3 regions of the Lysobacter sp. CCNWLW3 genome follow, and region 2 is predicted to be linked to each of the others. Evidence: predicted binding sites of a transcription regulator. Region 2 holds the regulator's gene; each other region holds the start of a gene.

Region 1 (3,969 bases), on a different contig from region 2:
GGCCGGTGACCGCGACGAACTCGCCTTCGCGCACGTGCAGGTCCAGCGAGCGCAGCGCGTGGGTTTCGACGAGTTCGGTGCGGTAAACCTTGGTGACCTGGCGCATGTCGAGCATGACGGTATGTCCTGAGTGTAGAAGTGGAAGAGGAATCAGCGCACGCGGAACGAGGTCGGCGCGGCGTTGCGCAGGTAACCGTTGCGACGCCAGCCGTGGATCGGCGTTTCGACGTTGGCGCTGGGCTGGGCCTGGGCGCGCGCGGCGTCGAAGTCGAACAGCTCGCTCAGGCGCAGCGGCATCGCGCCGGCCAGGTCGTCGCAGGTCCAATGCAGGTCGAACGGGAACACGCTGTTGTTGAGCACGGGGGTCTGGTCGGAAGCTTTCATGGTCATTCTCCTGAGAGGCGGATGCTTTCTGCGTTGTCGAACTGGTCGCTGCCGGACACCACCACGCGCTCGCCCGGCTGCACGCCCGAGACGATCTCGACCGCGCTGAGGCTGCTCGCGCCGGCCTGGATCGGGCGCCGCACCGCGCGACCGCCGTCGACCACGTAGGCGAAGCGGCCACCGGCCTGTTCGAGGAAGGGACCGCGCTCGACCATCAGCACGTTGCGGCGGGTGTCGAGCACGATGCGGGCGGACAGGCGCTGGTTCTGGCGCAGGCCCGGCGGCTGCTTGCCGGTGAAGCGCAGGCGGCTGGTGACTTCGCCGTTGACGACTTCCGGCGACACCGCCGAGACCTGCGCGGCGTAAGGCTCGCCGGCGCCGCTGGTGATCTGCGCCGGCATGCCGATGCCCAGGTCGCGGGCGAAGCTTTCCGGCACCTTGATCTCGACTTCGAACACGGCCAGATCGACCACGCTCAAGACCGGCGCGTTGGCGGCGACGTTGGCGCGCTGCGCGATCTGGACCTGACCGACCTGGCCGTCGAAGGGCGCGCGCAGGGTCAGCGCGTCGACCTGGCGCTGGGTCTCGATCACGATCGCGCGCTGGCGGTCGGCGAGCAGGCGCTTGTTGCGCGTGTCCAGGCCGGCGCCCTGGCCCTGCAGGCCGGCGTCCTCGCGCGCATGCGCCAGGCCGATGTCGGCCTTCTTGAGCTCGTCCTGCGCGCGCGCCACGTCGACCTGCGCCACCGCGCCGCCTTCGAAGCCGCGCTGCTGGCGTTCGAGGTCGCGGATCGCGGCGGTGCGTTCGATCTGGGCCTGGTCGTAGGCCTTGCGCGCGTTCGAGCGCGCCAGCTGGGCGTCGAGCTCGGAGCGGCCGGCTTCGGCTTCCAGGCTGGCCAGGGTCGCCTGCTCCTGCGCGAGCTTGCTGCGCAGTTCGGGGCTGTCGATTTCGGCCAGGGCCTGGCCCTGCTTGACCACGTCGCCGGCGACCACCTTCAGGCTGACCGTGCCCGCGGCGATCGCGTACAGGGTGGGGCTGTTGGCGGCGATCACGCGGCCGTCGGCGGAGATGTCGCGCACCAGGTCGCCGCGCTTGACCTCGGAGATGCGCACCCGCGAGGCGTCGACCGAACGGCCGCCGGCGCTCCAGCCCGACAGCAGCCAGGCCGCGATGGCGATGGTGCCGACGCCGGCGGCGCCGGCCAGCAGCCAGGGACGACGGCGCTTGCTCGCGCTGGAGGAGGTGGCAGCGACGGGGCGGTCCTGGGCGGCGGTATCGCGGATGCTCATGCGGCGTTCGGCTCGGCGGGTGGGCGAAGGTCTTTGCTGTTAAGCAATGCACAACCCGTGCCAATCGCAAGCTGTTGATTTTATTGGTTGGCGCGCCGTGTCCGGGTGTCCGTCCGGACGGACACCGCGTCCGCCGGACGTGTCGCACGCGCCACGCCGTTAAACTAGGTGGACACCAGCAGGAGCATTCGCAGCATGTGTGGAATCGTCGGCGCGATCGCGGATCGCGATGTGGTACCGGTCCTGATCGAAGGTCTCAAGCGGCTGGAATACCGCGGTTACGACTCCGCCGGCATCGCGGTGGTCGACGGTGTCGAGGTGCGGCGCGTGCGCCGCACCGGGCGCGTCGCCGAAATGGAAGGCGCGGCCCAGTCGGAAGGCTTCCACGCCACGCTCGGCATCGGCCACACCCGCTGGGCCACGCACGGTGGCGTCACCGAGGCCAATGCCCATCCGCACATCAGCTTCGGCGAACTGGCGGTGGTGCATAACGGCATCATCGAGAACCACGAAGAACAGCGCGAGCGCCTGCGCGCGGCCGGCTATACCTTCGAGTCGCAGACCGACACCGAGGTCATCGCCCATCTGATCCATCATTACCAGTCGCAGGGCATGGACCTGGTGGTCGCGGTGCAGAGCGCGGTGCGCGAGTTGATCGGCGCCTACGCGATCGCCGTGGTCAGCAAGCGCGAACCCGACCGTCTGGTCGCCGCGCGCATGGGCTGCCCGCTGCTGGTCGGCCTGGGCGAGGGCGAGAACTTCGTCGCCAGCGACGTCTCGGCGATCATCCAGGCCACCCGCAAGGTGATCTTCCTCGAGGAAGGCGACACCGCCGACGTGCGCCGCGACGGCGTTAGCGTCTACGACGAACACGGCCGGCCGGCCGAACGCGACGTCCACATGTCGGACGTCTCGCTGGCTTCGCTGGAGCTGGGCCCGTACCGCCACTTCATGCAGAAGGAGATCCACGAGCAGCCGCGCGCGATCGCCGACACCATCCAGGCGGTGATGGACGACGGCGCGTTCTCGCCGGCCTTGTTCGGGCGCGAGGCCGAGCCGGTGCTGCGCGATATCGAAGGCGTGCAGATCCTGGCCTGCGGCACCAGCTATTACGCCGGCCTGACCGCGCGTTACTGGATCGAAGCCATCGCCGGCCTGCCTTGCCAGGTCGAGATCGCCAGCGAATACCGTTACCGCAAGGCGGTCGCCAACCCGAAGCAGCTGATCGTGACGATCTCGCAGTCGGGCGAAACCCTGGACACGATGGAGGCGCTGAAGTACGCCAAGTCGCTGGGCCACGAGCGCACCCTGTCGATCTGCAACGTGCCCGAAAGCGCGATCCCGCGCGCCAGCAAGCTGGTCTACTACACCCGCGCCGGCGCCGAGATCGGCGTCGCCTCGACCAAGGCCTTCACCACCCAGCTGGTGGCGCTGTTCACCCTGACCGCGACCCTGGCCAAGCTGCAGGGCCGCCTGGACGCCGCGCAGGAAGCCGATTTCATCGACGCGCTGCGCCGCCTGCCCGGCAGCGTGCAGCACGCCTTGAACCTGGAGCCGCAGATCACCGCCTGGGCCGACCGCTTCGCGCCCAAGCAGCACGCGCTGTTCCTGGGCCGCGGCGTGCACTACCCGATCGCGCTGGAAGGCGCGCTCAAGCTCAAGGAAATCTCCTACATCCACGCCGAGGCCTACCCGGCCGGCGAACTCAAGCACGGCCCGCTGGCGCTGGTCGACGCGGCCATGCCGGTGGTGGTGATCGCGCCCAAGGACAGCCTGCTGGAGAAGGTGAAGTCGAACATGCAGGAAGTGCGCGCGCGCGGCGGCGAGCTGTTCGTGTTCACCGACGAGGACAGCCAGTTCGGCCCCTCCGAAGGCGTGCACGTGATCCGCGCCCCGCGCCACGTCGGCGTGCTGTCGCCGGTGGTGCACGCGATCCCGGTGCAGCTGCTGGCCTACCACGCCGCGCTCGCGCGCGGCACCGACGTCGACAAGCCGCGCAACCTGGCCAAGTCGGTGACGGTGGAGTGATGCGCGCCGACACGCGGTGGGGCCAGCGCCGCCACTAGTCTACATGGTGATAATTAGCGTTTTTACGCCTATTAATCGATAATGTCGCCTTATTTGGTGAAAAATCGCTAATTGATAGGAGTCTATTTAACTAGCGGATTTCCGCCTTGTGGTACGCTTTCTCTCGGTAATTCAGCGGAAAAGCGCTAGTTATGAGCACGGTATTCAAGACGCCGCAGGAGCTCCTGGGCGAGCTTGGGGAGCGCCTCAGCCGGCTGCGGATCGGCAA
Region 2 (3,969 bases):
GCCACCGCGGCGCATGCGCGTTCTTCGGACCGCAACCAGCCCATGGACGTCGGCGCCGACCACAGCAATTGCTCGGTCGCCAGCGACACCGGCCCCTGCCTGCTCACCGGCAACGTCAAGATCGTCCAGGGCACCCTGGTCATCAACGCCGCCAAGGCCGACATCAAGCGCGCCGACGGCGACATCAGCTACGTGACCCTGACCGGCTCGCAGGTGACCCTGAAGCAGCAGCTCGACGACGGCTCGCCGTTCAACGGCCGCGCCAACAAGGTCGACTACGACATGCCCAAGGACACCGTGATCCTCACCGGCAACGCCTACGTCGACAAGGCCGGCGATACGATCAAGAGCGAGCGCATCGTCTACAACATGAAGACCGGCCAGATCGAGAGCGGCGGCACCGGCGGCCGCGTGAACCTGCGCCTGCAGCCCAAGGGCAAGCCCGCCACGCCGGCCAAGGGAGGCCGCTGATGCTGGTCGCCCGCGGCCTGCGCAAGGCCTACCGTTCGCGCGAAGTGGTGCGCGACTTCGGCCTGACGCTGGACGCCGGCGAAGTGGTCGGCCTGCTCGGCCCCAACGGCGCCGGCAAGACCACCTGTTTCTACATGATCGTCGGCCTGGTCCCGGCCGACGCCGGCCAGATCGTGCTCGACGGCAAGGACATCACCAGCGAGCCGATGTACGCGCGCGCCAAATACGGCGTCGGCTACCTGCCGCAGGAACCCTCGGTGTTCCGCAAGCTCAGCGTGGCCGACAACCTGCGCCTGGTGCTGGAACTGCGCGAGGACCTGGACCGCAACGGCCGCGAGCGCGAACTGGCCAACCTGATGGACGAGCTGCAGGTGACCCACGTCGCCGAGCAGATCGGCGCCAGCCTGTCCGGCGGCGAGCGGCGCCGCGTGGAAATCGCGCGCGCCCTGGCGGCGAAACCCCGCCTGATGCTGCTGGACGAACCCTTCGCCGGCGTCGACCCGATTTCGGTCGGCGAGATCCAGCGAATCGTGCGCCACCTCAAGAATCGCGGCATCGGCGTGCTGATCACCGACCATAACGTGCGCGAGACCTTGGGCATTTGCGACCGGGCGTATATCCTCAACGAAGGCGGCGTGCTCGCGCAGGGGGCTCCGGACGCGCTGCTGGCCAATCCCGACGTCCGTCGCGTGTACCTGGGCGAAACCTTCCGCCTGTAACCTTAGCTCGATTGCGCAGGGTTCCAGGCGTCGTTTTCGCCAGCACTGGAACGCGCGTGCGGCCGCCCGCCCTATCAGGTCGCGTTAGACACCGAGCATGAAGCCCCGCCTCCAAGCCTCGCTAGGTCAACAGCTGGTGATGACGCCGCAATTGCGTCAGGCCATCCGTCTGTTGCAACTGTCGGCGGTGGAACTGGAAGCCGAACTGGTCACCGCGGTGGAAAGCAATCCGCTGCTGGACTGGACCGAGACCGCGATCAGCGTCAGCAACGGCGCCGACGGCAACAGCGCCGGCGACGAGCGCGAGAGCGCGCCGGAATCCTCCGGTGAAGACCGCGACATGCTGCCCCCGGAAGCCGACTGGGGCGCCAGCGATGGCGAACCCTGGTACCAGCGCATCGGCCCTTCCGACCAGGACGACGACGGCCCGATGGCTGAACAGGTCGCCGACGCCGACACCCTGCACGACCACCTGCTGTGGCAGCTGCACCTGAGCCCGCTGACCGCGCGCGACCGCCTGATCGGCGTGTCCCTGATCGAAGCCATCGACGACGACGGCTACCTGCGCGAGCCGCTGGACGCGATCGCGTCCTCGCTGGGGCCGGCCATCGACGCCGGCGTGGACGAGCTGACCACGGTGCTGCACCAGATCCAGCGCTACGACCCGGTCGGGGTCGGCGCGCGCTCGCTGGGCGAATGCCTGCGCCTGCAGCTGAGCCAGCTACCGGCCGACACGCCCGGGCGCGAGCTCGCCAACCGCCTGGCCAACGGGCCTTTGGAGCGCCTGCCCAAGGTCGGCGTGGCCGGGCTGGCCAGCGAGCTCAAGCTCGAGGTCGCCGAGGTCGAGACCGCGGTCCAGTTGCTGCGCTCGCTGGACCCGCGCCCGGGCGCGCAGATCGGCGCGATCGCGGCCGATACCTATGTCGCGCCGGACGTGGTGATCTGGCGCCAACACGGCCTGTGGCGGGTCGCCCTGGCCGACGGCATGCGTCCGCGGGTGTCGATCCACCGCGGCTACGAGGGCATGATCCGCCATGCCAGCGCGGCCGACGCCAGCTATCTGCGCGGCCACCTGCAGGAAGCGCGCTGGCTGCTCAAGAGCCTGGAAGCGCGCGGCGACACCCTGCTCAAGGTCACCCGCTGCCTGCTCAAGCAGCAGGCCGCGTTCCTGGAATTCGGCGACAGCGCGCTGCGCCCGCTGACCCTGCGCGAAGTCGCCAACGAGATCGGTCTGCACGAATCCACGGTCTCGCGCGCGATCTCGCGCAAGTACGCGCGCACCCCGCGCGGGACCATGCCGCTGCGCGCCTTCTTCGCCTCCGGCATCGACACCGGCGCCGGCGGCGAGGCCTCCAGCACCGCCATCCAGGCCATGAGCCGGCGCCTGATCGAGGCCGAAAACCCGCGCAAACCGCTGTCCGACGCCCGCCTGGCCGAAACCCTCAAAGCCACCGGCGTGCCGGTCGCGCGCCGCACCGTGGCCAAGTACCGCGAGGCGATGAGCATTCCGTCGTCGCAGGACCGGGTGCGAATGGCTTGAGGCCGGGCTGGGGGAGCTAGCCCGCCCACCCCATTCCCCGCTGCCCTCATCCGCCCTGCGGGCACCTTCTCAGCCTTGCACACCCTGCGGGCGCCGCAAGCGGGAGAAGGGATCAGCCCTCGAACGGATCCTCGCGCGTGGAGCATCGCCGCCGCGCGTGGAACATTCGCAGCGCTTTATTAACTTCGTTTTCACCCGCCCACCCGACTTTGGTCGCAGTCCACGCGAAACCCTCATCGGATCAACGCTTTTCACTCCAGCCGCCAGATTTCGTGTCGCTCACCCCTTGCGCCCTAGCCTCAGCGTGCGATGCTGGGCTCGTGGCTCCGGCTACGGAGCCGCATTCCCTGTGAACGTGTAAGGAGGCCTCCGATGCGTATCGAAACCCACAGCCAGCAGATCGAAGTCACCACTGCCCTGCGTGACTACGTCGAAACCAAGCTGGCGCGGCTGCAACGTCATTACGAACAGCCTTTCGACATTCGCACCCAACTCAGCCTCGACAAGCCCGACCATCGCGCCGAAGCGACCGTGAACCTCGCCGGCCGCACCCTCCACTGCGACGCCGCCGCCATCGACATGTACGCGGCCATCGATCTGCTCGCCGACAAGCTGGACCGCCTGCTGATGAAGCACAAGAGCAAGCTCGTCGATCATCACCGCGGAGAAAGTCTCGCCCGGAACGGCGAATTCGGCTGATCGTTCGGGGATAATGCGGCGCCTCCCGACGCTGTGTTGAACGATGCCGCTTCATGAACTGCTGAGCGCGCAACGGGTCGCGATCCTGGAGGAATCCAGCGATCGCGACGCCGTGCTGGACGCCGCCGCGCGTCTGCTGGCCGACGGCACGCCGTCGGCGATCCGCGCCATCGGCGACAGCCTGCGCGACCGCGAGCGCCTGGCCAGCACCGCCATCGGCCACGGCGTGGCCATCCCGCATGGCCGCAGCGCCCAGTTCGAGGACAGCCGCGGCGCCTTCCTGCGCCTCGAACAACCGGTAGACTTCGGCGCCGCCGACGGCGAAAAAGTCGACCTGGTGCTCGCCATGACCGTGCCCGAACATTACGTGCAACAGCATCTGCAGCTGCTGGCCGAACTGGCCGAGAGCTTCGGCGACCCCGACTTCCGCGCCGCCCTGCGGCGCGCGGCCGACGTCGACGAACTCGGCTGGCACCTGCTCGGCGGCCGCCCCCTGCGCAGCGGGGTGCGCGCATGACCACCAGCATCAGCGCCGGGGAA
Region 3 (3,969 bases), on a different contig from region 2:
GCCGCGCGCTCGCCCGCGACGGACGCCTGGCCCCGCACGCCGACCTGATCGCCGGGCTGCTGGCCGCGCTGTGGCTGCTGCACCCGCTGCACGCCAGCACCGTGCTCTATGCGGTGCAACGCATGGCCCAGCTCAGCACGCTGTTCGTGCTCGCTTCGCTGTGGGCCTATCTGCATGCGCGTCGGCAGCTAGCCGACGGCCGCGGCCGCGCCGCGATCGCATGGCTGTTCCTGCTGTGCCCGTTGCTGATGCTGACCGCGCTGCTCAGCAAGCAGAACGGCGCGGTCGCACCCGCTTTGTGTCTGGTGTTGGAACTGGCCTACTTCGGCCGCCCGCGCCCCAAGCCCGTGCTCGCGTTCTTCGGCCTGTTCCTGGTCCTGCCCATGGCCGGTGCCGTCGCCCTGCTGACCCTCGCGCCGGAGCGTCTGCTCGACGGCTACGCCGAGTGGGATTTCAGCCTGGCCGAGCGCCTGCTGACCCAGGCCCGCGTCTTGGCCGACTATCTCGGCACCCTGCTGCTGCCGTATGCGCCGCGCATGGGCCTGTACACCGACGACTTCGCGACTTCGACCGGCCTGCTGTCGCCGCCTTCGACGCTGCTGGCGCTGTTGCTGCTGGCCGCGATCAGCCTGGCCGCGATCGCGCTGCGCAAGCGCGCGCCCAGCCTGTTCGCCGGCTGGTTCTTCTTCCTGGTCGCGCATGGCGTGGAGTCGAGCTTCCTGCCGATCGAGATGTACTACGAGCATCGCAACTACCTGCCCTCGATCGGCATCCTGCTGGCGGTCGCGGGCCTGGGCGCACTGGCGCCGCGTCGCGCCGAACCGGCACCCGGCCCGAATCGGCTGGCCCTGCTCGCGGTCGCCGGCCTGGCCGCGGTGCTGGCCTTCGCCACGCTCGGCCGCGCCCTGGTCTGGCGCCATTACGACACCATCGTGATGCAAGCGCTGAAGTTCCATCCGGATTCGATGCGCGCCCATCTGGACCTGTCGACCCTGGCCTTGCTGGGCGGCAAGTACGACGAAAGCGAACGTCTGTTGACGCAGCTGGCCAAGAGCCCGACGCCGCGCAACCGTCTGATGGCCAACCTCAACCTGATCACCACCCAGTGCCTGCGCGACGGCAAGGCCGATCGCGCCCTGCTCCAACGCGCTCTCTCCGACGCGCAGCCGCAGCTGACGATCTTCGAGTCGCAAACGCTGATGCAGATGGCGAAGATCGCCGGCAAGGGCTGCGGCGAGGTCAGTCTGCTGGACATGGCGCAGACCACCGAAAAGTTGCTCGACGCCGCCCACGCGCAGCCCGAGCACCTGCGTTCCAAGTGGGTGACCCGGGCGATCGCGGCCGAGTTCTATGCGCGCGCGCGTCGATGGCAGCAAGCCGAGACTCAGGCCGCGCTGGCCTGGCAGCCGGGCGCCGATTTCGCGGTCGGCGAAATGCTGGTCCGTCTATACGTGCAGAACGGCAAGCTGGCGGAGGCCGAACGCACCTATGCCAGCCTGAAGGCGCAGACCCGGCCCTACGATGGGATCGGCCAGAAATACCTGCGCGAACTGCGCAAGGCGATAGACGACCGGCGTCGCCGCAGCGCGGCGCGAAGCGCGACCGAAACCGCTGCCGGCCCGGCCCCATAGGCACGCGCCGCGGCCGCTTTCCGTTCGTCCGCGACGAGCGGCCGCAGGAAGTTGCCAGGCAGCGTCATATGCCGACGCTGCAGGCGCTGCGATCCCGACGGCAGCCTGGGGCAGCGAGCTGAATGGCGTCACAAATATGACCGCCGTCACAAGCGCGGACTTGGCATGCTCCTTGCTCAAGTACTGATTCAGGGGGGGGATCGATGCCGCTGCGGAACGCAACTCCGACGGTGCCGACCCGAATCGAGCTCACTGGAGAGGGTCCATGAACAAGCGTCACGCCGAGGGCTTCACCCTCATCGAACTCATGATCGTGATCGCCATCCTGGGCATTCTGATCGCCATCGCGCTGCCGGCCTACCAGGACTATTCGATCCGCACCAAGAATGCCGAGTGCCTGCACATTTCCGCGGCCGCTAAGCTCGCGGTGTCCGAAACCGCGCACTCCGCCGAAGGCTTGGACAACATCACCGCGACCAGCACCGGCTTCACCTTCACCGGCAGTGATTACTGTGCTTCGGTGGTGGTCCAGCCCGGCGGCACCGTGCGTTCGGTGACGCGCAGCACTGGCGGCCCGGTCACCACCTTCGAACTGGATCCGGAAAGCACCCAGAACAGCGGCCGCATCGAGTGGACCTGCACCGCCAGCGGTCAGGACAACGACTCGCAGCTGCCGGCCGAGTGCCGCGGCTAAGAGCTCGCTCCAGCATCGGCAGCACCCGACGGCCGCGCAATGCGGCCGTCGGCGCGTTTGAGGCCGGGTTTGCGCATTCGCGGCCCGACGCTGGACAGCGCGAAAGGCGATGACGCAGGATCGCCTCGCCGCTACACGAACCCCGTCCACACCACGCCCACTACGCGCCTTGCGGCGGCGGGTCGGCTACCTCGGTGCCGCCGATCATGCGATTCGACGCTTCCTCCGCACCGCCCGCTTCCGCCGTCCCGGCACCGACCGATGTCGCTTACGCGCGCCTGGCCGCGATCGGTCTGACCCTGCTGGTGCTGGCCGCGGCAGCTATCTACTGGCGCGGATTGAGCGGCCCCTTCCTGCTCGACGACGGCGTTACCTTCCCGGTGATCCAGCGTTGGCTGGCCGGCCAGGCAAGCTTCGCCGAGGCGGTGCTCGGCCGCGGTTCGCCGCTGGCGGGGCGGCCGGTCGCGATGGCCAGCTTCGCCCTGACCTCCACCCTGGGCGGATTCGAGCCGTTCTCGTTCAAGCTCGGCAACCTCGTCGTCCACCTGCTGTGCGGCCTGTTGGTATGGCAACTGCTGCGCCGCCTGCTGGCGTTGGATCCGCGCCTGAGCGCGCAGGCGCCGCTGCTGGCGACGATCGCCAGCGGCCTGTGGCTGCTGCACCCGCTGCAAGTCAGCACCGTGCTGTATTCGGTGCAACGCATGGCGCAGCTGAGCACCTTGCTGGTGCTGGCGGCGGTGCTGGTCTACCTGGTCGCGCGCCAGGAAATCGCCGCGGGCCAACTGCGGCCCGCGCGCTCGAAGCTGTTCCTGACCTTCCCGCTACTGGTGCTGCTGGGCCTGCTCAGCAAGCAGAACGCGGCGGTGGCGCCGCTGATCTGCGCGGCGATCGAGTGGACCTGCTTCAAGCGCGACGGCGCCGCGGCGCGCCCCGTGCAGGCGTTCTTCGGCCTGTTCCTGTTCGCGCCGGCGCTGGTCGCGCTGGCCTCGCTGGCGTTCGCGCCGCAGTTGCTGCTCGGCGGCTATTCGGAATGGGACTTCAGCCTGGCGCAGCGGCTGATGAGCGAACCGCGCGCGCTGATGGCCTACCTCGGCCATATCGCGCTGCCATACGGGCCGGCGCTGGGCCTGTACACGGACGACTTCGCCGCCTCGACCGGCCTGCTCTCGCCGATCTCCACGCTCAGCTCGATCGTCGCCCTGATCGCGATCAGCGTCGCGGCCTGGTTCTGGCGGGCCTCGGCGCCCAGCGCCTGCCTGGGCTGGTTCTTCTTTCTCGCCGCGCATGCGGTGGAGTCGAGCTTCTTGCCGGTCGAGTTGTACTACGAGCACCGCAACTATCTGCCCCTGGTCGGCGTGGCGCTGGCGCTGGTGGGGCTCACCGCGCTGTTGCCGCAGCGCCTGCGCTCGCGGCCGGGCTATCGGCTGCAACTGCTGGGCGCGGCGGCGCTGGCGATCGCGGCCTTGGCGACGATCACGTCCTCGCGCGTGTCGGTCTGGCAGCGCATGGACACGATCGCGACCGAAGGCGTGCGCGAGCATCCGCATTCGCTGCGCGCGCTCTACGACCTCAGCGGCGTACTGCTCGCGCGCGGCGATCTGCGCGGCAACATCGCGCTGATGGAGTCGCTGGCCGCGAGCCCGG

The links. Region 2 encodes sigma-54, which starts transcription at its own class of promoters, with help from an activator protein. Its sites were predicted from a motif close to TGGCACGNGCNTTGC; they were not measured.
Region 1: the regulator sigma-54 is predicted to act here: its motif matches at 1,722-1,736, upstream of V1318_RS16915 (HlyD family efflux transporter periplasmic adaptor subunit).
Region 3: the regulator sigma-54 is predicted to act here: its motif matches at 1,793-1,807, upstream of V1318_RS07210 (prepilin-type N-terminal cleavage/methylation domain-containing protein).

Annotation. Positions count from the first base shown of each region.
Region 1 covers NZ_JBAHWA010000013.1:24,209-28,177, forward strand. The annotation lists gene V1318_RS16905 (ABC transporter ATP-binding protein) at 1-115, opposite strand, end outside; gene V1318_RS16910 (hypothetical protein) at 151-384, opposite strand; gene V1318_RS16915 (HlyD family efflux transporter periplasmic adaptor subunit) at 387-1,673, opposite strand; gene glmS (glutamine--fructose-6-phosphate transaminase (isomerizing)) at 1,869-3,701, shown strand; gene V1318_RS16925 (helix-turn-helix transcriptional regulator) at 3,893-3,969, shown strand, end outside.
Region 2 covers NZ_JBAHWA010000012.1:21,341-25,309, forward strand. The annotation lists gene lptA (lipopolysaccharide transport periplasmic protein LptA) at 1-471, shown strand, start outside; gene lptB (LPS export ABC transporter ATP-binding protein) at 471-1,190, shown strand; gene V1318_RS16420 (RNA polymerase factor sigma-54) at 1,288-2,730, shown strand; gene raiA (ribosome-associated translation inhibitor RaiA) at 3,103-3,429, shown strand; gene V1318_RS16430 (PTS sugar transporter subunit IIA) at 3,473-3,946, shown strand; gene hprK (HPr(Ser) kinase/phosphatase) at 3,943-3,969, shown strand, end outside.
Region 3 covers NZ_JBAHWA010000002.1:430,618-434,586, reverse strand. The annotation lists gene V1318_RS07215 (hypothetical protein) at 1-1,631, shown strand, start outside; gene V1318_RS07210 (prepilin-type N-terminal cleavage/methylation domain-containing protein) at 1,897-2,325, shown strand; gene V1318_RS07205 (hypothetical protein) at 2,532-3,969, shown strand, end outside.